2 regions of the Pseudomonas sp. 9_2_1 genome follow, and region 1 is predicted to be linked to the other one. Evidence: predicted binding sites of a transcription regulator. Region 1 holds the regulator's gene; the other holds the start of a gene.

Region 1 (9,976 bases):
GAGGCCATGCGCGCCGGGTTGACCCCTTCCATGGCCAGCAGGCGCACGATGCTCGCCGCCCGCGCCGACGACAGCTCCCAGTTGGTCGGGTACTGCGCCGTGCGAATCGGCAGGTTGTCGGTAAAGCCCTCGACGTGCACCGGGTTGGCGAACGGCTTGAGAATGTTGGCCACCTTCTCGATGATGGCAAAGGCCTTGTCGCTGGGCATGGCATCGCCACTGCCGAACAGCAGCGACGAATTGAGCTCGATCTCGATCCACAGCTCGTTACCACGCACGGTCATCTGGTTGCTGTTGATCAGATCGCCAAAGGCATCGCGCACGTCATCGCTGATGGTTTTCAGCGGGTCGACATTGGTCGCGCCCAAGGCAGCCTCGGTCTGCTCGCTCTCTTTGACCAACGGCTCGGCCGGGCGCACGCTCAACGGCTGCTCATCACCGATAGGGATCGGCTTCATGCTGCGTTCCGGGTCGTTGAACACCCCGAGCAAGGCCTGGGAAATGACCTTGTACTTGCCCTCGTTGATCGAGGAAATCGAGTACATCACCACAAAAAAAGCGAACAGCAAGGTAATGAAGTCGGCGTACGACACCAGCCAGCGTTCGTGGTTTTCGTGTTCCTCGGTATGGCGACGGCGACGCATGGGTTACTCCATGAAGCCTTGCAGCTTCAGCTCGATCGAGCGCGGGTTTTCACCCTCGGCAATCGACAGCAGGCCTTCGAGCAGCATCTCGCGGTAGCGCGACTGGCGCATGACGAGGGCCTTCAGCTTGCTGGCGATCGGCAGCAGTATCAGGTTGGCGCTGGCCACCCCGTAGATGGTGGCGACGAAGGCCACGGCAATACCATTGCCCAGTTGCGCCGGGTCGGCCAGGTTGCCCATCACGTGGATCAGGCCCATCACCGCACCAATGATGCCGATGGTCGGCGCGTAGCCGCCCATGCTCTCGAATACCTTGGCAGCCTGGATGTCACGGCTTTCCTGGGTCAGGAAATCGACTTCGAGAATGCTGCGGATGGCTTCCGGTTCGGCGCCGTCCACCAACAACTGCAGGCCCTTGCGTGCATAAGGGTCGGGCTCGCTGTCGGCCACCCCCTCCAGGCCCAGCAGGCCTTCCTTGCGTGCGGTCAGGCTCCAGTTCACCACGCGGTCGATCCCGCCCGCCAGGTCGACCCGTGGCGGGAACAGAATCCAGCGCAGGATCTGCAAGGCACGCTTGAACGACGACAGCGGCGACTGCAGCAGCGCCGCCGCCAGGGTACCGCCCAGCACGATCAGCGCCGCCGGGCCGTTAACAAGGGCACCGGCATGGCCGCCTTCGAGAAAGTTGCCACCGACAATGGCGACAAAGGCGAGGATCAGGCCGATCAGGCTGAGGACGTCCATCAGACGCACGCCTCCACCAGGTGCTTGCCGATTTCGTCCAGGCTGTACACGGCGTCAGCCAGGTTGGCCTTGACGATGGCCATGGGCATGCCATAGATCACGCAGCTGGCTTCATCCTGGGCCCACACCGTGCTGCCGCCCTGTTTCAGCAGGCGCGCACCTTCGCGGCCATCGGCGCCCATGCCGGTGAGCACCACCGACAGCACCTTGTCGCCATACGACTTGGCCGCCGAGCCGAAGGTAATGTCCACGCACGGCTTGTAGTTCAGGCGCTCGTCGCCGGGCAGGATCTTCACCGTGCCACGGCCGTCGATCATCATCTGCTTGCCCCCCGGGGCCAGCAGCGCCAGGCCGGGGCGCAGCATGTCGCCGTCCTCGGCTTCCTTGACACTGATGCGGCACAGTTTGTCGAGGCGTTCGGCAAAGGCTTTGGTGAACGCGGCCGGCATGTGCTGGATGAGCACGATCGGTGCCGGGAAGCTGGCCGGCAGCTGGGTCAGCACCCGCTGCAGGGCAACCGGGCCACCGGTGGAGGTGCCGATGGCGACCAGCTTGTAGGGCTTGCGCTTGGCGGCTGGCGAATGCGTAGGCGCAGCGGCCGGTGCACGGGCAGGCACGGGAGTACGCGCCGGTGCAGGGCTGGTGAAACCGCTGGCAGGTGCAGGGCTGCTGGAAGGCGCCGGTGCAGGTGCGGCCACCGGCACGTGGCTGGCGTAGCTGCCAAAACGGCGGTTGCTGCGGGAAATGGTGTGCACCTTCTCGCACAGCATCTGCTTGACCTTGTCGGGGTTGCGCGAGATGTCCTCGAAGTTCTTCGGCAGGTAATCAACCGCACCGGCATCCAGCGCATCGAGGGTGACCCGGGCGCCTTCATGGGTCAGCGAGGAGAACATCAGCACCGGCGTCGGGCAGCGCTGCATGATGTGCCGCACCGCGGTGATGCCGTCCATCATGGGCATTTCGTAGTCCATGGTGATGACATCGGGTTTCAGCGCCAGCGCCTGGTCGATTGCTTCCTTGCCGTTGGTCGCGGTACCCACTACCTGGATCGTCGGATCCGACGAGAGGATTTCCGAGACGCGGCGGCGGAAGAAACCGGAATCATCCACCACCAGGACCTTGACTGCCATAAACACTCCATTAGGCGGCGCAACCCGCCAGGGTGCGCCACCGAAATCAAATACGCCGCGCGGCGTAACGCTTGAGCATGCTCGGGACGTCGAGAATCAACGCAATGCGCCCGTCACCGGTAATGGTGGCCCCGGACATCCCCGGGGTCCCCTGCAGCATCTTGCCCAGCGGCTTGATTACCACTTCTTCCTGGCCAACCAGTTGATCGACGACAAAACCGATGCGCTGGGTGCCCACCGACAGGATCACCACATGGCCCTCGCGCTGCTCTTCGTGCACCTGGCCCTGCACCAGCCAGCGCTTGAGGTAGAACAGCGGCAGTGCCTTGTCGCGCACGATCACCACTTCCTGGCCGTCGACCACGTTGGTGCGCGACAGGTCGAGGTGGAAGATTTCGTTGACGTTGACCAGCGGGAAGGCGAACGCCTGGTTGCCCAGCATCACCATCAGGGTCGGCATGATCGCCAAGGTCAGCGGCACCTTGATGACGATCTTCGAGCCCTGACCCTTGGCCGAGTAGATGTTGATCGAGCCGTTGAGCTGGGAAATCTTGGTCTTCACCACGTCCATGCCCACGCCACGCCCCGACACGTCGGAAATCTCGGTCTTGGTCGAAAAGCCCGGGGCGAAGATCAGGTTGTAGCAGTCCGACTCGCTCAGGCGCTCGGCGGCGTCCTTGTCCATCAGGCCCTTTTCAACGGCCTTGGCGCGCAGGATGTTCGGGTCCATGCCCTTGCCGTCGTCCGAGATCGACAGCAGGATGTGGTCGCCTTCCTGTTCGGCCGACAGCACCACGCGGCCCGTGCGCGCCTTGCCGGAGGCATCACGCTCATCGGGCATCTCGATGCCATGGTCGACGGCGTTGCGCACCAGGTGCACCAACGGGTCGGCCAGGGCCTCGACCAGGTTCTTGTCGAGGTCGGTCTCTTCGCCGACAAGCTCCAGGTTGATTTCTTTTTTCAGCTGGCGAGCCAGATCGCGGACCAGGCGCGGGAAGCGGCCGAAGACTTTCTTGATCGGCTGCATGCGGGTTTTCATCACCGCGGTCTGCAGGTCGGCGGTGACCACGTCGAGGTTGGACACGGCCTTGGACATGGCCTCGTCACCGCTGTTCAGGCCCAGGCGCACCAGGCGGTTACGCACCAGCACCAGTTCGCCGACCATGTTCATGATCTCGTCCAGGCGCGCGGTGTCCACCCGCACGGTGGTTTCCGCTTCGCTGACCGCGTGCTTGTCGGCGGCCGGGGCCGGCGCGCGAGGGGCAGCAGCAGGTTTGCTGGCAGGCGCAGGCGCCGCAGCTGGCGGCTGCGCCCTGGCCGCAGCCGGTGCTTCGACCGCAGCAACGTCGCCGCCGAACTTGCCCTTGCCGTGCAACTGGTCGAGCAGGGCTTCGAATTCGTGTTCGCTGATTTCGTCGCTGGCGGCGCTGGCCGTAGCGGTCTGTTCAGCGGCGGCAGGCGACGGCGCCTTGGCACCCGGCAACGCATCGACCTGGAACGTACCCTTGCCATGCAACTGGTCGAGCAGCGATTCGAACTCGGCGTCGCTGATCTCGTCGCTGACCGCTTCAGCGCTGACCGCAGCCGGCGGCGCCACAACCTCGGCGCTGAACTGGCCTTTGCCGTGCAACTGGTCGAGCAACGACTCGAACTCGGCGTCGGTGATTTCGTCGCCGGCCGCACTGACGGGCTCACCCTGCATCTGCTCGTCGGCAGCAGCTTGTGCCTTGACCGCATCGAGCGAATCGAGCAGCTGCTCGAACTCGCTGTCGGTGATGTCCTGGTGCGCGTCATCGGCCGCAGCAGCCAGCGGCGCCTCGGCGGCGGGCTGGGGTGCAGCAACGGGTGCCGCAGGCGCTTCGGCGCTGCCAGGTTCGGCCAGGCGCGACAATGCCGCCAGCAGCTCAGGGGTGGCCGGAGTCACTTCGGCGCGCTCGCGCACCTGGCCAAACATGCTGTTGACCGTATCCAGTGCTTCAAGCACTACATCCATCAGTTCCGCGTCGACCCGGCGCTCACCTTTGCGCAGCACGTCGAACACGTTCTCGGCGATATGGCAGCACTCCACCAGCTCGTTCAGCTGAAGGAAGCCGGCGCCCCCTTTTACAGTGTGGAAACCGCGAAAGATCGCATTGAGCAGGTCGGCATCGTCGGGCCGGCTTTCCAGCTCGACCAGTTGCTCGGACAGTTGCTCAAGAATTTCGCCGGCTTCTACCAGGAAATCCTGGAGGATTTCTTCATCGGCGCCGAAGCTCATCAAACGTGCTCCTTAAAAACCCAGGCTGGACAGCAAATCATCGACATCGTCCTGACCGGACACAACGTCTTCACGCTTATCGGCATGAATCTGCGGACCTTCACCCCGAGTCGGATGTTTTTCTCGATCTTTTTCTGCACGCAATTGATCGTGGTCATGCTGAATGCCCGCAAACCGGTCGACCTGGCTGGCCATCAGCACCAGCTTGAGCAGGTTGCTTTCCACTTCGGTCACCAAAGTGGTGACACGCTTGATCACCTGACCGGTCAGGTCCTGGTAGTCCTGCGCCAGCAGAATGTCGTTGAGGTGACCAGCTACCTTGCGGTTGCCTTCAGCGCTGTGCGTCAGGAAACTGTCGACGCGCTTGACCAGGTCACGGAACTCTGGCGCAGCCACTTCGCGGCGCATGAAGCGCTGCCAGTCGGTGCTCAGCGCCTTGGCCTCGCTGGCCAGGTCGTTGAGCACCGGAGTGCTTTCCTCGACCAGGTCCATGGTGCGGTTGGCCGCGCCCTCGGTGAGCTTGACCACATACGACAGGCGCTCGGTGGCGTCGGTAATCTGCGACACCTCCTCGGCTTGCGGCATGGTCGGGTCGATCTGGAAACTGACGATGGCACTGTGCAGCTCGCGGGTCAGCTTGCCGACTTCCTGATACAGGCCGCGGTCGCGGGTCTGGTTCAGCTCGTGAATCAGCTGCACCGCCTCGCCAAAACGGCCTCGCTCCAGGCTTTCGACCAGCTCCTGGGCATGCTTCTTGAGGGTCGATTCGAACTCGCCCAACGACGTTTGTGATGATTCCATGGCGCGCCCCCTGGCGTGACTCAGCCGTTGACGCGTTCGAAGATCTTCTCGATCTTTTCTTTGAGCACCTGAGCGGTGAACGGCTTGACCACGTAACCATTGACGCCGGCCTGGGCCGCTTCGATGATCTGGTCGCGCTTGGCTTCGGCGGTCACCATCAGTACCGGCATGGTTTTCAGCTTCTCGCTGGCACGCACCTTACGCAGCAGGTCGATGCCGGACATGCCAGGCATGTTCCAGTCGGTCACCAGAAAGTCGTAGTCACCGTTCTCCAGCATCGGCAGCGCCGTGGTGCCGTCGTCCGCTTCGTGCGTGTTGGTGAAACCCAGGTCGCGCATCAGGTTCTTGATGATCCGCCGCATCGTCGAAAAGTCGTCAACGATGAGGATTTTCATATCTTTGTTCAAGTAGACCTCCAAGCAGTCTCGAACGCGCTCGGCTGCGAGCGCGCATTCAATCAATCCGGTACAACGTAGAAAACGACTGCAACGACAACGGGCTCAACGCGCCCGCCATTCCCCAAGGCGGCTGCGCAGGCGCGCAGCACACTGGCTGTGCAACTGGCTGACCCGCGACTCGCTGACCCCAAGCACCTCACCGATTTCCTTGAGGTTCAGCTCTTCGTCGTAGTACAGCGCCAGCACCAGGCGCTCACGCTCCGGCAGGTTGGCGATGGCCTCGGTCAGGGCTACCTGGAAGCGCTCGTCCTCCAGGCCGCGGGCAGGTTCGACCTGGCCGCTGGCGCCATCCTCATGCAGCCCTTCGTGCTCGCCGTCCTGCAACAGGTCGTCAAAGCTGAACAGGCGGCTGCCCAGGGTATCGTTCAAGATCCCGTAGTAATCATCGAGACTCAATTGAAGTTCGGCAGCAACTTCATGATCTTTAGCGTCACGGCCAGTTCTGGCTTCGACTGCGCGCATCGCGTCACTGACCATGCGGGTGTTGCGGTGCACCGAGCGCGGTGCCCAGTCGCCCTTGCGCACTTCGTCCAGCATCGCGCCGCGGATGCGGATACCGGCGTAGGTTTCAAAGCTGGCGCCCTTGCTGGCGTCGTACTTGTTGGCCACTTCCAGCAGGCCGATCATGCCGGCCTGGATCAGGTCCTCGACCTGCACGTTGGCCGGCAGCCGCGCCAGCAGGTGGTAGGCGATGCGCTTGACCAGCGGCGCGTAGCGTTCTATCAGCTCGTACTGGGCGTCTTTCGACGCCCGGCTGTACATCTTGAAGCCACTCGCGTTCATAGCACGGGTCCCGCGCTGGTGGGTTGCACCAGACGCTCGACGAAGAACTCCAGGTGGCCGCGCGGGTTGGCCGGCAGCGGCCAGCTGTCGACCTTCTGCGCAATCGCCTTGAAGGCCAGCGCGCACTTGGAGCGAGGGAAGGCTTCGTAGACTGCACGCTGCTTCTGCACCGCCTTGCGCACACACTCGTCGTACGGCACGGCGCCCACGTACTGCAGGGCAACGTCAAGGAAGCGGTCGGTGACCTTGGTCAGCTTGGCAAACAGGTTGCGCCCTTCCTGCGGGCTCTGCGCCATGTTGGCCAGCACGCGGAAACGGTTCATGCCGTAGTCGCGATTCAGCAGTTTGATCAGGGCGTAGGCATCGGTGATCGAGGTCGGTTCGTCACACACCACCAGCAGCACTTCCTGCGCCGCGCGGACAAAGCTCACCACCGAGTCGCCAATGCCCGCAGCGGTGTCGATCACCAGCACGTCGAGGTTGTCGCCGACGTCGCTGAACGCCTGGATCAGCCCGGCATGCTGGGCCGGGGCCAGGTGCACCATGCTCTGCGTGCCCGAGGCCGCCGGCACGATGCGCACGCCGCCGGGGCCCTGCAGCATCACATCGCGCAGCTCGCAGCGCCCCTCGATGACATCGGCCAGGGTACGTTTGGGAGTCAGGCCCAGCAACACGTCGACATTGGCCAGGCCCAGGTCGGCGTCGAGCAGCATGACCCTGCGGCCAAGCTCGGCCAGCGCCAGGGACAAGTTCACTGAAACGTTAGTCTTGCCGACGCCACCTTTACCACCGGTCACGGCGATCACCTGTACAGGATGCATGCTACCCATGTCTGTTCTTTACCTTGTCTCGCTGGGACTCAGGCCACACGTAGGGCAATTCTGCGTACCCCTTGGTATAGCGACTTTGCACACGCTTCATGGTCAACCCGCTCGCCGTGGGTTGTGATAGAGATCAGCGAACATGTCGGCCATGGCCTCTTCACTGGGCTCGTCCTGCTGCTGCACATTGACTGCCCGGGTCACCAGCTGGTGCCCACGTGGCAAGTGCAGGTCGTCTGGAATGCGCGGGCCATCGGTGAGATAGGCCACGGGCAGTTCATGACTGATGGCAAGGCTCAGCACATCGCCAAGGCTTGCCGATTCATCGAGTTTGGTCAGGATGCAGCCCGCCAGGCCACAGCGCTTGTAGCTGTGATAGGCGGCGGTCAGCACCTGCTTCTGGCTGGTGGTGGCCAGTACCAGGTAATTCTTTGCGGCAATGCCACGCCCGGCCAAGGTTTCCAGTTGCATGCGCAGGGCCGGGTCGCTGGCCTGCAGGCCGGCGGTATCGATCAGCACCACGCGCTTGCGCAGCAGCGGCTCCAGCGCCGCAGCCAGCGACTGGCCCGGGTCGACGTAGGTCACCGGCACGTTGAGGATGCGGCCCAGGGTCTTGAGCTGCTCCTGGGCACCGATGCGGAAGCTGTCCATACTCACCAGCGCCAGGTTCTGCGCGCCGTACTTGAGCACGTAGCGGGCGGCCAGCTTGGCCAGGGTGGTGGTCTTGCCCATGCCGGCCGGTCCGACAACGGCAATCACCCCGCCCTCTTCGATCGGCTCGATTTCGGGAATGTCGATCATCCGCGCCAGGTGCGCCAGCAGCATGCGCCAGGCCTGGCGTGGTTCTTCGATTTCGGCGGTCAGGTCCAGCAGCTCACGGGCGATCGGCCCGGACAGGCCGATGCGCTGCAGGCGGCGCCAGAGGTTGGCCTGCTGCGGCTTGCTGCCCTGCAACTGAGTCCAGGCCAGGGAGCCGAGCTGCACTTCCAGGAGCTCGCGCAGGCCCGACAGCTCGGAGCGCATGGCATCGAACAGGCGCGGATCGACTGGCGCCGCGGCCGGGGCGGCAGCCGCCTCGGGGGTGTCGACGTGGGGCTCGACCAGCGGTTCGGCGGCCGTCAGCGACTGCCCGGCAAACAATTGGCGGTTGTTGTCGCTGCTGTCCTGGCGGTGGTCCAGCTCGGCCTGGGCAGTGGCGATGCGCGTGTGGGTCTTGCGCAGCTCTTCTTCCAGCTCGGCGTTGGGCACGCGCGGGGCCAGGGCGGACAGCTTGTAGTCCAGCGCAGCCGTCAGTTCGACACCACCGGCAATGCGGCGGTTGCCAATGATCGCGGCATCGGCGCCCAGCTCATCACGGACCAGTTTCATGGCCTGACGCATATCGGCGGCGAAAAATCGCTTAACTTGCATTATCCACTACCTCAGCCGTTAGGGCCCACGGTGGCAACGATGGTGACTTGCTTGTTGTCCGGTATTTCCTGATACGCCAGCACATGCAAATTCGGTACAGCCAGGCGACCGAAACGCGACAGCATGGCGCGGATCGGGCCGGCGACCAGCAGGATGGCCGGCTGGCCCTGCATTTCCTGGCGCTGGGCCGCCTCGATCAGCGAACGTTGCAGCTTCTCGGCCATGCTAGGTTCCAGAAGAACACCATCTTCCTGACCCTGCCCGGCCCTTTGCAGACTATTGAGCAAAATCTGTTCCAACCTTGGCTCCAGGGTAATCACTGGCAGCTCAGACTCAACACCGACAATGCTTTGCACGATGGCGCGACACAATCCGACGCGCACCATCGCCACCAGCGCGGCGGTATCTTGACTCTTGCCGGCATTGTTCGCGATCGCTTCGGCAATGCTGCGGATATCGCGCACCGGCACCTGCTCCGACAGCAGAGCCTGCAGCACCTTCAGCAGGCCCGACAAGGAAATGACACCGGGCACCAGCTCTTCTGCAAGTTTAGGCGATGCCTTGGCCAGCACCTGCAGCAATTGCTGCACCTCTTCGTGGCCGATCAGCTCGTGGCAGTGCTTCTGCAGGATCTGGTTGAGGTGGGTAGCCACCACGGTACTGGCGTCAACCACGGTGTAGCCCAGCGACTGCGCCTGCGAGCGCTGGCCAACGTCGATCCACACCGCTTCCAGGCCGAATGCCGGGTCCCGCGCGGCAATACCGTTGAGCGTGCCGAATACCTGGCCCGGGTTGATGGCCAGTTCGCGGTCCGGGTAGATCTCGGCCTCGGCAAGGATCACCCCCATCAGGGTCAGGCGGTAGGCACTGGGCTGCAGGTCGAGGTTGTCGCGGATGTGCACCGTGGGCATCAGGAAGCCCAGGTCCT
Region 2 (9,976 bases), 2.8 Mb from region 1:
CTTGAGCGACCGATGGTTGACTGCCTGATGGATTCGGCCTGTCATCAGAAGCCGTGTATGATGGTCGGCCTTTGTTGGATGTCGGGCAAGCCCGTCTGGCCCGGCAAACGGTTTTTCACCCTCATCAGGAGATTACAATGAGCGTACTCGTTGGTAAGAAAGCCCCCGATTTCACCGTGCCAGCCGTGCTGGGCAATGGCGAGATCGTCGACAGCTTCAACCTGGCTTCGGCCATCAAGGGCAAGTACGGCCTGGTGTTCTTCTACCCGCTGGACTTCACCTTCGTCTGCCCGTCCGAGCTGATCGCCCTGGACAACCGCATCCCTGACTTCCAGGCCCGCAACGTGGAAGTGATCGGCGTGTCGATCGACTCGCACTTCACCCACAACGCCTGGCGTAACACCCCGGTCAACAACGGCGGCATCGGCCAGGTGAAGTACACCCTGGCTGCCGACATGACCCACGAGATCTGCAAAGCCTACGACGTCGAGTCCGAAGGCGGCGTTGCCTTCCGTGGCGCGTTCCTGATCGACACCAACGGTGTTGTCCGCTCGCAGATCATCAACGACCTGCCACTGGGCCGTAACATGGACGAACTGCTGCGCCTGGTCGACGCCCTGCAATTCCACGAAGAGCACGGCGAAGTCTGCCCTGCCAACTGGAAAAAAGGCGACAAAGGCATGAACGCTTCGCCAGAAGGCGTTGCTGCCTACCTGAGCGAGAACGCCGGCAAGCTGTAATTGCTGCGTGCATGAAAAAACCGGCCCATGTGGCCGGTTTTTTTGTGCCTTTCTGTGCCGGCCTCTTCGCGGGCATGCCCGCGAATGGTTTGGCAACTCAGTCGTTGAAGTCGCGCCAGCCGCCCATTTCTTTCCAGCGGTTGACGATGCCGCAGAACAACTCGGCCGTCTTCTCGGTGTCGTACCGCGCCGAGTGCGCTTCACGCCCGTCGAAGTCGATGTCGGCGCTCTGGCAGGCCCGTGCCAGCACGGTCTGGCCGTAGGCCAGACCCGCCAGGGTGGCGGTGTCGAAGCTGGAGAACGGGTGGAACGGGTTGCGCTTCAGGTCAAGGCGCGCGACTGCTGCATTGAGGAAGCCCAGGTCGAAGCTGCTGTTGTGGCCGACCAGGATCGCCCGCTTGCAGCCATTGGCCTTGAGTGCCTTGCGTATGCCGCGGAAGATGTCGGTCAACGCGGTTTCCTCGCTGACGGCCATGCGCAGCGGGTGGTCCAGCTTGATCCCGGTGAATTCCAGTGCGGCCTGTTCGATGTTGGCCCCTTCGAACGGTTCAACCCGGTGGAAGTAGGTGTGCTCGGGGAACAGGAAACCCTTGTCGTCCATGCCGATGGTGACTGCGGCAATCTCCAGCAGGGCATCGGTGGCGCTGTTGAAGCCGCCGGTTTCCACATCCACCACAACCGGCAGGTAGCCGCGGAAGCGCTCGGCCATCGGGTGACGCGAACCGCTGTTGCCCTGGGTGTCCTGGTCGTCTTCGTAGAGGTCTTCGCTCACGCGTTTTCCTCCAGCAGGCGCCAGCGCAGCTTTTCGCCAGCGCGCAACGGGATCACCGTCTGCTCGCCAAACGGCAGGCTGTCCGGCGCGGTCCATTCTTCACGAACCAGCGTGATGCTGTCGGTGTTCGCCGGCAGGCCATAGAAGGCCGGGCCGTGCAGGCTGGCAAAGCCTTCCAGCTTGTCCAGAGCGTTACGCTGTTCGAATGCTTCGGCGTACATCTCGATGGCCGCATAGGCGGTGTAGCAACCGGCGCAACCGCAGGCGGCTTCCTTGGCGTGACGGGCATGGGGTGCCGAGTCGGTGCCGAGGAAGAACTTCGGGTTGCCGCTGGTGGCCGCGTCCAGCAGCGCCACCTGGTGGGTGTTGCGCTTGAGGATCGGCAGGCAGTAGAAGTGCGGGCGAATGCCGCCAACCAGCATGTGGTTGCGGTTGTACAACAGGTGCTGCGCGGTGATGGTCGCGCCAACGTTGGCCGGGGCCTCGGTAACGAACTGCGCGGCATCGCTGGTGGTGATGTGCTCGAATACCACTTTCAGCGTCGGGAATCGCTCGACTACGCGGCGCATGTGTTCGTCGATGAAGCGTTTTTCACGGTCGAAAACGTCGATCTCGCTGCGCGTCACTTCGCCATGCACCAGCAGTGGCATGCCAACTTCCGCCAGCGCCTCGATGGCCGGGAAGATGTTGTCGATGCTGGTAACGCCCGAATCGGAGTTGGTGGTGGCGCCGGCCGGGTATAGCTTGGCGGCGTAGACAATGCCACTGGCCTTGGCCGCGCGGATGTCTTCGGGGCTGGTGCGGTCGGTGAGGTACAGCACCATCAGCGGCTCGAAGCGGCTGCCGGCAGGGCGCGCGGCCAGGATGCGCTCACGGTAGGCGCCGGCCTCGTCGGCATTGCGCACCGGCGGAACCAGGTTGGGCATGATGATGGCACGGGCGAAGGTACGCGCCACATCGCCAACGGTGTGGGGCAGGACGGCACCATCGCGCAGATGGATGTGCCAGTCGTCGGGGCGCAGGAGGGTCAGGCGATCGGACATTGGGGATTCCAGGCGGGTCGAACTCAAGCGCCAATGCTACCGGAAAACCCCCGGGCGAGCACGGGTATCAAGTTTTCCGGGACGCGTCCGATAGCCTGCAGGTAAGCCGTCAGAATTTGTGGAGCCGCCCGTGCGCCAGCGTTACATAGCCCTGTTGACCCTGTTCGCCAGCCTGCCTGCCGGCGCACTGACATTCCAGACGCGCATGGAAAACATTGCCTGGAAGGTTGAAGGTGACCAGTTCGAATGCCGCCTGATCCAGCCGATCGACGGCTTTGGCAGCGGCGAGTTCGTGCGCCGGGCGGGCGAGCAGCCGGTGTTCCAGCTGCGCTCGGCCGGCAATGTGCTGGGCGCGGGCAACGCCAGCCTGCTGGCGGCAGCGGCGCCGTGGCAGCCCGGGCGTGGTGATATCAACCTTGGCAGCGTCCGCCTGGCCCGCACAGGCGTGCTGTTCAGCTCGTCACAGGGTCAGGCCAGCCGCCTGATCAACGGTTTGCTCGATGGCCGCAGCACGGTGGTGCGCAACTACACCGGTGAGGCGGGCAGGCCGATGGAAGTGCGCGTGTTGCCGGTCAGCTTCGCCAAGGCCTACAGCGATTACCAGGTGTGTGCTGCCAAGCTCCTGCCGATGAACTACGACCAGGTACGCCAGACCCAGGTGGGCTTCCCGGGGGGGGGTATCGAACTGGATGATTCCGCGCGCGCGCGGCTGGATGTGATTCTGGATTACATGAAGGCTGATCCGTCGGTTAACCATGTCGAGCTCAATGGGCACTCGGACAACAGTGGTAACCGTTTGACCAATCGCGACCTGTCGCGCCGCCGGGCGTTGGCCGTGGCTGATTACCTGACGGCGCATGGGATTGCGCAGGAGCAGATTACCGTGCGTTTCCATGGCGAGCGGTACCCGCTTGCGAAGAACAACAGTGCGGCGAATCGGGCGCGCAATCGGCGGGTGAATATCGAGCTGGATCGGGGGGTGGTGCCAGAGAAACCGGTGGAGCAGGCTGCGCCTGCGCCTGCTGCAGCAGCGCCGGGGGCGAAGGCTCCTTGAGGGTGGAGGGCCGGGTGTATGGAGGTGGATTGCAATGAGGCCTCCATGTGTTCGGCACAGCATTTCCGGCGCTCGATCTCACAGCCGCTGAATATGGCAAGGCATGCACCTTGGGGCCATGATCCCATCCATCCATCCATCCATCCAATCCAAGCCATGCACCTGGTGCCTCGATCATCAGCCCCCTCCAACCCCGTCGCCCTTCCGACAGTTCCTGTCGCTTTGTCGTCAGAAGCTGTCGCCCCACTGTAAATTTATCCTCAAGGCCGTTAGAATCGATCCCTTTCCGTACAACCCCGTGGAGTGATGGCATGGCGGACGTAAATAAGGTCGTACTGGCGTATTCCGGCGGCCTTGATACTTCGGTGATTCTCAAGTGGCTGCAGGATACCTACAACTGCGAAGTGGTGACCTTCACCGCTGACCTGGGGCAGGGCGAAGAGGTCGAGCCGGCCCGCGCCAAGGCTCAGGCAATGGGCGTTAAAGAGATCTACATCGACGACCTGCGCGAAGAGTTCGTGCGTGATTTCGTGTTCCCGATGTTCCGCGCCAACACCGTCTACGAAGGCGAGTACCTGCTGGGTACCTCCATCGCCCGTCCGCTGATCGCCAAGCGCCTCATCGAAATCGCCAACGAAACCGGCGCTGACGCCATTTCCCATGGCGCCACCGGCAAAGGCAACGACCAGGTTCGTTTCGAGCTGGGTGCCTATGCCCTGAAGCCAGGTGTCAAGGTTATCGCCCCATGGCGTGAGTGGGACCTGCTGTCCCGCGAGAAGCTGATGGACTACGCCGAGAAGCACGGCATCCCGATCGAGCGTCACGGCAAGAAGAAATCGCCTTACTCGATGGACGCCAACCTGCTGCATATCTCATACGAAGGCGGTGTCCTGGAAGATACCTGGACCGAGCACGAAGAAGACATGTGGCGCTGGAGCGTCTCGCCAGAGAACGCCCCGGACCAGGCAACCTACCTCGAGCTGACCTACCGCAACGGTGACATCGTCGCCATCGACGGCGTCGAGAAAACCCCGGCCACCGTCCTGGCCGATCTGAACCGTATCGGTGGTGCCAACGGTATCGGCCGCCTGGACATCGTCGAAAACCGTTATGTCGGCATGAAGTCGCGTGGCTGCTACGAGACGCCTGGCGGCACCATCATGCTCAGGGCTCACCGGGCCATCGAGTCGATCACCCTGGACCGCGAAGTCGCTCACCTGAAAGACGAGCTGATGCCGAAGTACGCCAGCCTGATCTACACCGGTTACTGGTGGAGCCCGGAGCGCGTCATGCTGCAGCAGATGATCGACGCTTCGCAGGTCAACGTGAATGGTGTTGTTCGCCTGAAGCTGTACAAAGGCAACGTCACCGTAGTGGGCCGCAAGTCGGACGATTCGCTGTTCGATGCCAACATCGCTACCTTCGAGGAAGATGGCGGCGCCTACAACCAGGCGGATGCTGCCGGCTTCATCAAGCTCAACGCCCTGCGTATGCGCATCGCTGCCAACAAGGGCCGTTCGCTGCTCTGATCATTGGCGTGTAGCAAGAACCCCGGCTTTGGCCGGGGTTTTTTTTGCCTGCGCAAAGGCCTGCGGTTTCAACTTCCAGGGTCTACCACATCGGCATCCAGTGGGCTGATCGACAGCTGAACACATTGACGTTGATCCAGGTTGCAAAAGCGCCAGATGCGCGCTGGCACGGCTGGCTGGGCAAGCGCAAACAGCAGCTGTTGCTCCATCAGGCGGTTGGCGTCAGGGCCGGAGAACGTGAAGGTGACAGGCTCCTCATGCGCAGACTCCTGGGGGTTATTGGCGATGGACGGAGTGGCTGCGGCGCTGGATTGCGGGGGGGCGTCGGTTGCTGTTTCACGTGCTGACGGGTTGTAGAACGACTTGTAATTGAAGTTCAGCGTCAGGAAAAACAGTGCCGTCAGAAAGAACGGGAAGCCTACCAGGAACCAAGTGTAGAGCTTTTGGCTGGACTCGCTTAGAAACGGCAGTGTAGCCAGGGCGGATGCCTCGATGATCCCCGCGAAGATGGCAATGATGGTCAGCGGGGCGACAGGTTGTGATGGGGTCATGTGGGCCGTCTCCAGCGATTTTGCCCATCTTCACCTCTGAGGTGCAATCAACTGAAGACTGGAGCGCTTCCGGGTGTGGACGCCAGCATGCTCTGCAGCAGTATTTTTTCTGACTGAGAAGTTGGATGCTTCTTCAAATCAAGGTGAATGTTCAATAGGGTCATTGTTGCAGCCGACTGATACCGTTTTTGGGTAATAAAGAAGTTGGTTGTTACAACTACTGCCGTTGTGTGTAGGAAATTTCTGTAAGTGATGTAGGTTTCATCTGTTCATCCGTTTCGCCCGGAAATCGCCGCGCCAGCAGGCGCCCCGTCGGTTATCTTGGCGTGCCAAAGCAATAATGAATGAATGGATATCGCATGAATAAAGTGCTTATCGTGGATGATCATCCGGTCATACGCCTGGCCGTACGCATGCTGATGGAGCGGCATGGGTACGACGTCGTGGCGGAAACCGACAATGGGGTGGCTGCGCTGCAGCTGACAAGGCAACACCTGCCGGATATCGTGGTTCTGGATATCGGTATCCCGAAACTCGATGGCCTGGAGGTGATTGCCCGCATTGCGACTTTCAGTCCGAAGAGCAAGGTACTGGTGCTGACATCGCAGGTGCCCGGCAACTTTTCGATGCGCTGCATGCAGGCGGGGGCTGCGGGGTATGTATGCAAGCAACAGGAGCTGACCGAGCTGCTGAGCGCCATCAAGGCCGTACTGTCGGGCTACAGCTATTTCCCCAACCAGGCCTTGCATGCGTCACGTGGCAGGGGAGGGGGTAGCGAGACGGACATGGTCAACCGCCTCTCGGCGCGCGAGATGACCGTATTGCAGCAGCTGGCCCGGGGGCGTTCTAACAAGGAAATCGCTGACAGCATGTACCTCAGCAACAAGACGGTCAGTACCTACAAGGCGCGGTTGTTGCTCAAGCTGAATGCGCGATCACTCGTCGACTTGATCGAACTGGCACAGCGGCAAGGACTGAACTGACGGCGAAGCCGTAAAGCCTCCAATCGGGAGGCTTTGCCAGGGTTGCCGGCCCGGCGCTACAGATCGTAGTCGAAATCGGCCAGCTGCTTTTGCAAGCGTCGCTCTTCGAGCATGTTGTCGATGGTGCGGCGTTTGCTGAGGTTGGTCTTTGCGGTTTCCACTTGGGGCTCCGCTTCATCCTCTACGGCAACAAAATCATCTTCGATCGACAGGTCGTCTTTATCGCTACTCATGAGTCGCTCCAAGCCAAGGGGCCATTGGCCGTCCTTATAACCAGAAAGCAGACGTTGGTAAAAAAGATTTTTTCAATCGTGCTGGGTGGTTTCTGCCTATTGGCTCAATCGTCAGAGGTTTTGTGCTTGTATTCGCACAAATCTTCGATCCGACAGCTGCCGCACCTCGGCTTGCGCGCCTGGCACACGTAACGCCCGTGCAGGATCAGCCAGTGATGAGCGTCCAGCAGGTAATCCTTCGGTACGAACTTCATCAGCTTTTTCTCCACTTCCAGCACGGTCTTGCCTGGGGCAATACCCGTGCGGTTGCTGACGCGGAAAATATGCGTATCCACTGCCATGGCTGGCTGGCGGAACGCGGTATTGAGTACCACGTTAGCGGTTTTGCGACCCACACCAGGCAGCGCCTCCAGGGCTTCGCGGGTTTGCGGCACCTGGCTGTCGTGAAGTTCGATCAGCAGCCGGCAGGCTTCAATCACGTTCCTGGCCTTGCTGTTGTATAGCCCGATGGTCTTGATGTACTCGCTTAGGCCTTCAACACCCAAGGCATGGATAGCCTCGGGGGTATTTGCAACCGGGAACAGGCGGGCGGTAGCCTTGTTGACCCCGACGTCGGTGGATTGCGCGGACAGCGTCACGGCCACCAGCAGCTCGAACGGAGTGGTGTAGGCCAGTTCGGTCTTGGGGTCGGGGTTGTCTTCGTGCAGCCTGCGAAATATCTCCAGGCGTTTGGCGGCATTCATGAAATCAGAGCTTTCCTTGACGGCGTGGATGGGCGGGGCCCGGACGCAGGCGATTGTACAAGGCCACCAGCAGTCCGAGCAGTAGCAGCGCGCCGGGGGCCAGGTTGGCCAGGTGTACATCTGTGATGTTGGCCAGCCACTGGCGGCACGCGCCAAGCAACAGGCAGCAGGCAAACACCGCGCCAAGGTGCGTGGCAAGCAGGCGCCAGCGGCCTTGTTCGGGTAGCAGGTGGTCAACGGCCAGGCATTGCAGGCACAGCAGGAGCGGGTAGGGGCCGAGGGTAATCGCCAGCGGTAGCAGCCAGGCACGCAGCCCCAGTTGCAAGCAGGTGAGCAACGCCGCCAGCAGCAGCAAGCTGGCCAGCACATACGCCCAACGGGCCAGCCGCTTGCGCAGCGGTGTCAGCAACAGTTGGTGCAAGCTGGCTGTCAGCACTGCGCACAAGCCAATGGCGACACCTTCGCGCAGTGTCCGGGTGGCGCCCAGCAAGGACACCAGGCTTGCAGCCAACAGGTAGAACCTATTCATCCACGGCGCCCTCCAGCAGCCCGCCACGTTGTTCATCGAAATAGCCCAGCGCTTCCTGCAAGGCGGTGATCACTGCCCGCGAGGTCACGGTTGCGCCGGCCAGCTGGTCAAAGTCACCGTGGTCCCGTTCAAGCGCCCAGTGATCGCCCAGATGGCGATTGGCAAATTGGTCCAGCCAGTGCACCTGCGGGTCGCCCAGGCGTGCCCCCAGCCCCGGGCTTTCCTGCTGTTCGACCACCTGGCTGGCAATCAACCGGCCGTCTGTGGCGATGGCGACGCTCAGTACGATTGGCCCGGCGTAGCCCTGGGCCTGGGTGACCAGAATGATCGCGCTTGGCTTGCCCGTCAGGGTGGCCCGGTAAGCCGCCAGGACGCGGCTGGCTGGCCGCTGTGCAGCAGGTGTTGGCAAAGGGTTGTCCAGCGGCTGGTTGTCGTAGCTGCCGGCGGGCAGCACCGCCAGCCGTTGGCGAGTTTGCAGTTGCTTCTCGGCGCTGACGATCGCCGGCCGGGTCCACTGCCGCCATGCCAGGGTAGTGGACACAGCAATGGCTGCGGTCAGCAGCAACAGGCCCGCGTCGCGCGCCAGGCGGTTCATCGAGCGGCCTGCTGGCGCTGCAGGGCCAGGCGGTCGAGCGCCGGTGCCATGAGGTTCATCAGCAGGATGGCGAAGGCCGTGCCATCCGGGTAGCTGCCCCAGGTGCGAATGAGGTAGATGAGCAGCCCTGTGCCCACCCCGAAGTACAGCCTGGCCCATTCGCTCCTGGGACCGGATACAGGTTCGGTGGCAATGAAGAACGCCGCCAGCATGGTCGAACCGGAGAACAGGTGCAGCAAGGGCGAGCCATTGGAGTCCGACCCCGAACCGTTCCAGCCCAGCAGGCTGAACAGCGCCAGCCCTGCCAGCAACCCCGCAGGGGCATGCCAGCTGATTACTCTGCGCTGTAGCAAGAAAAGGCCGCCCAGCAGAAAGGCCAGGTTCACCCATTCGCTGCCCCGCCCGCCAATGCTGCCGAAGCCTGGGTGACTGGCGAACAGTTCATCGATGGTCAGGCTGCGGTTGTGGCGCAGGCCGTCGAGCAGTGTCGGCCGGGCCCAGGCATCGACCTGGTCGCCCCCGGCAAACACCTGTTGCAGGCTGTCCAGCAGGCCGGGTGCCGGCCCTGGCCAATGGTTCATCTGCAGCGGGAAGCTCAGCAGCACGAAGGCATAGCCGACCATGGCCGGGTTGAACAGATTGCGCCCGACACCGCCAAAGGCCTGTTTGCCAATGCCAATGGCAACGCTCGCGGCAACCACGGGTAACCACCAAGGGGCCAGGGCGGGCAAGGAGGCCGCCAGCAATACGGCGGTTACCAGCGCGCTGCCATCGTTCAGCGCCGCACCCGGCGGTTGTGCCCGTACCGCCACCAGCAACGCTTCGCACAGCAGGGCGGCACTGGCGCTTAGCAGAAGGTTCAGCAGCACTCCCCAGCCTTGCAGCCACAGCAACGTCAGCAGGCCAGGGCTGCAGGCCAGCAGTACCAGGCCCATGCTGGTGCGCAGCCGCGGGTCGGGAACGGTTTTCATGGTGCGAACAACCCGTTGAAAGCGGAAAATGCCATGGCCATTATCCCAGCCCCCAGCAATTCGATGGGCAGACCGCGTAGTGCGCCAGGGATGTCGGCGTGGGCACAGCGCTCGCGCAGGTCGGCAAACAGCGCCAGCGCCAGCCAGAAGCCGGCACCGGCCAGCAGGGCTTGCAGCAGCGTTGCCAGCCATGTGCTGTCGCTGCTTGTCTGCTGCAGGGCCAGGCCCAACAC

What was found. Region 1 encodes FliA, which starts transcription of late flagellar genes. Its sites were predicted from a motif close to CTAAAGTTTNNNNNNNNNNNGCCGNTAA; they were not measured.
Region 2: the regulator FliA is predicted to act here: its motif matches at 2,622-2,649, upstream of AC5O5I_RS22525 (flagellar protein MotY).

The regions. Positions count from the first base shown of each region.
Region 1 is NZ_CM181239.1:1,623,818-1,633,793, reverse strand. It holds gene motD (flagellar motor protein MotD) at 1-644, opposite strand, end outside; gene AC5O5I_RS07350 (flagellar motor protein) at 648-1,388, opposite strand; gene AC5O5I_RS07345 (protein-glutamate methylesterase/protein-glutamine glutaminase) at 1,388-2,518, opposite strand; gene AC5O5I_RS07340 (chemotaxis protein CheA) at 2,565-4,775, opposite strand; gene AC5O5I_RS07335 (protein phosphatase CheZ) at 4,788-5,576, opposite strand; gene AC5O5I_RS07330 (chemotaxis response regulator CheY) at 5,597-5,971, opposite strand; gene fliA (RNA polymerase sigma factor FliA) at 6,077-6,817, opposite strand; gene fleN (flagellar synthesis regulator FleN) at 6,814-7,647, opposite strand; gene flhF (flagellar biosynthesis GTPase FlhF) at 7,741-9,048, opposite strand; gene flhA (flagellar biosynthesis protein FlhA) at 9,060-9,976, opposite strand, start outside.
Region 2 is NZ_CM181239.1:4,953,610-4,963,585, reverse strand. It holds gene AC5O5I_RS22540 (peroxiredoxin) at 138-740, shown strand; gene rnt (ribonuclease T) at 838-1,449, opposite strand; gene pyrC (dihydroorotase) at 1,509-2,555, opposite strand; gene AC5O5I_RS22525 (flagellar protein MotY) at 2,686-3,609, shown strand; gene AC5O5I_RS22520 (argininosuccinate synthase) at 3,921-5,138, shown strand; gene AC5O5I_RS22515 (hypothetical protein) at 5,207-5,689, opposite strand; gene AC5O5I_RS22510 (response regulator transcription factor) at 6,049-6,672, shown strand; gene AC5O5I_RS22505 (PA3496 family putative envelope integrity protein) at 6,729-6,905, opposite strand; gene nth (endonuclease III) at 7,010-7,648, opposite strand; gene AC5O5I_RS22495 (NADH:quinone oxidoreductase) at 7,653-8,177, opposite strand; gene AC5O5I_RS22490 (RnfABCDGE type electron transport complex subunit G) at 8,170-8,772, opposite strand; gene AC5O5I_RS22485 (RnfABCDGE type electron transport complex subunit D) at 8,769-9,743, opposite strand; gene AC5O5I_RS22480 (Rnf-Nqr domain containing protein) at 9,740-9,976, opposite strand, start outside.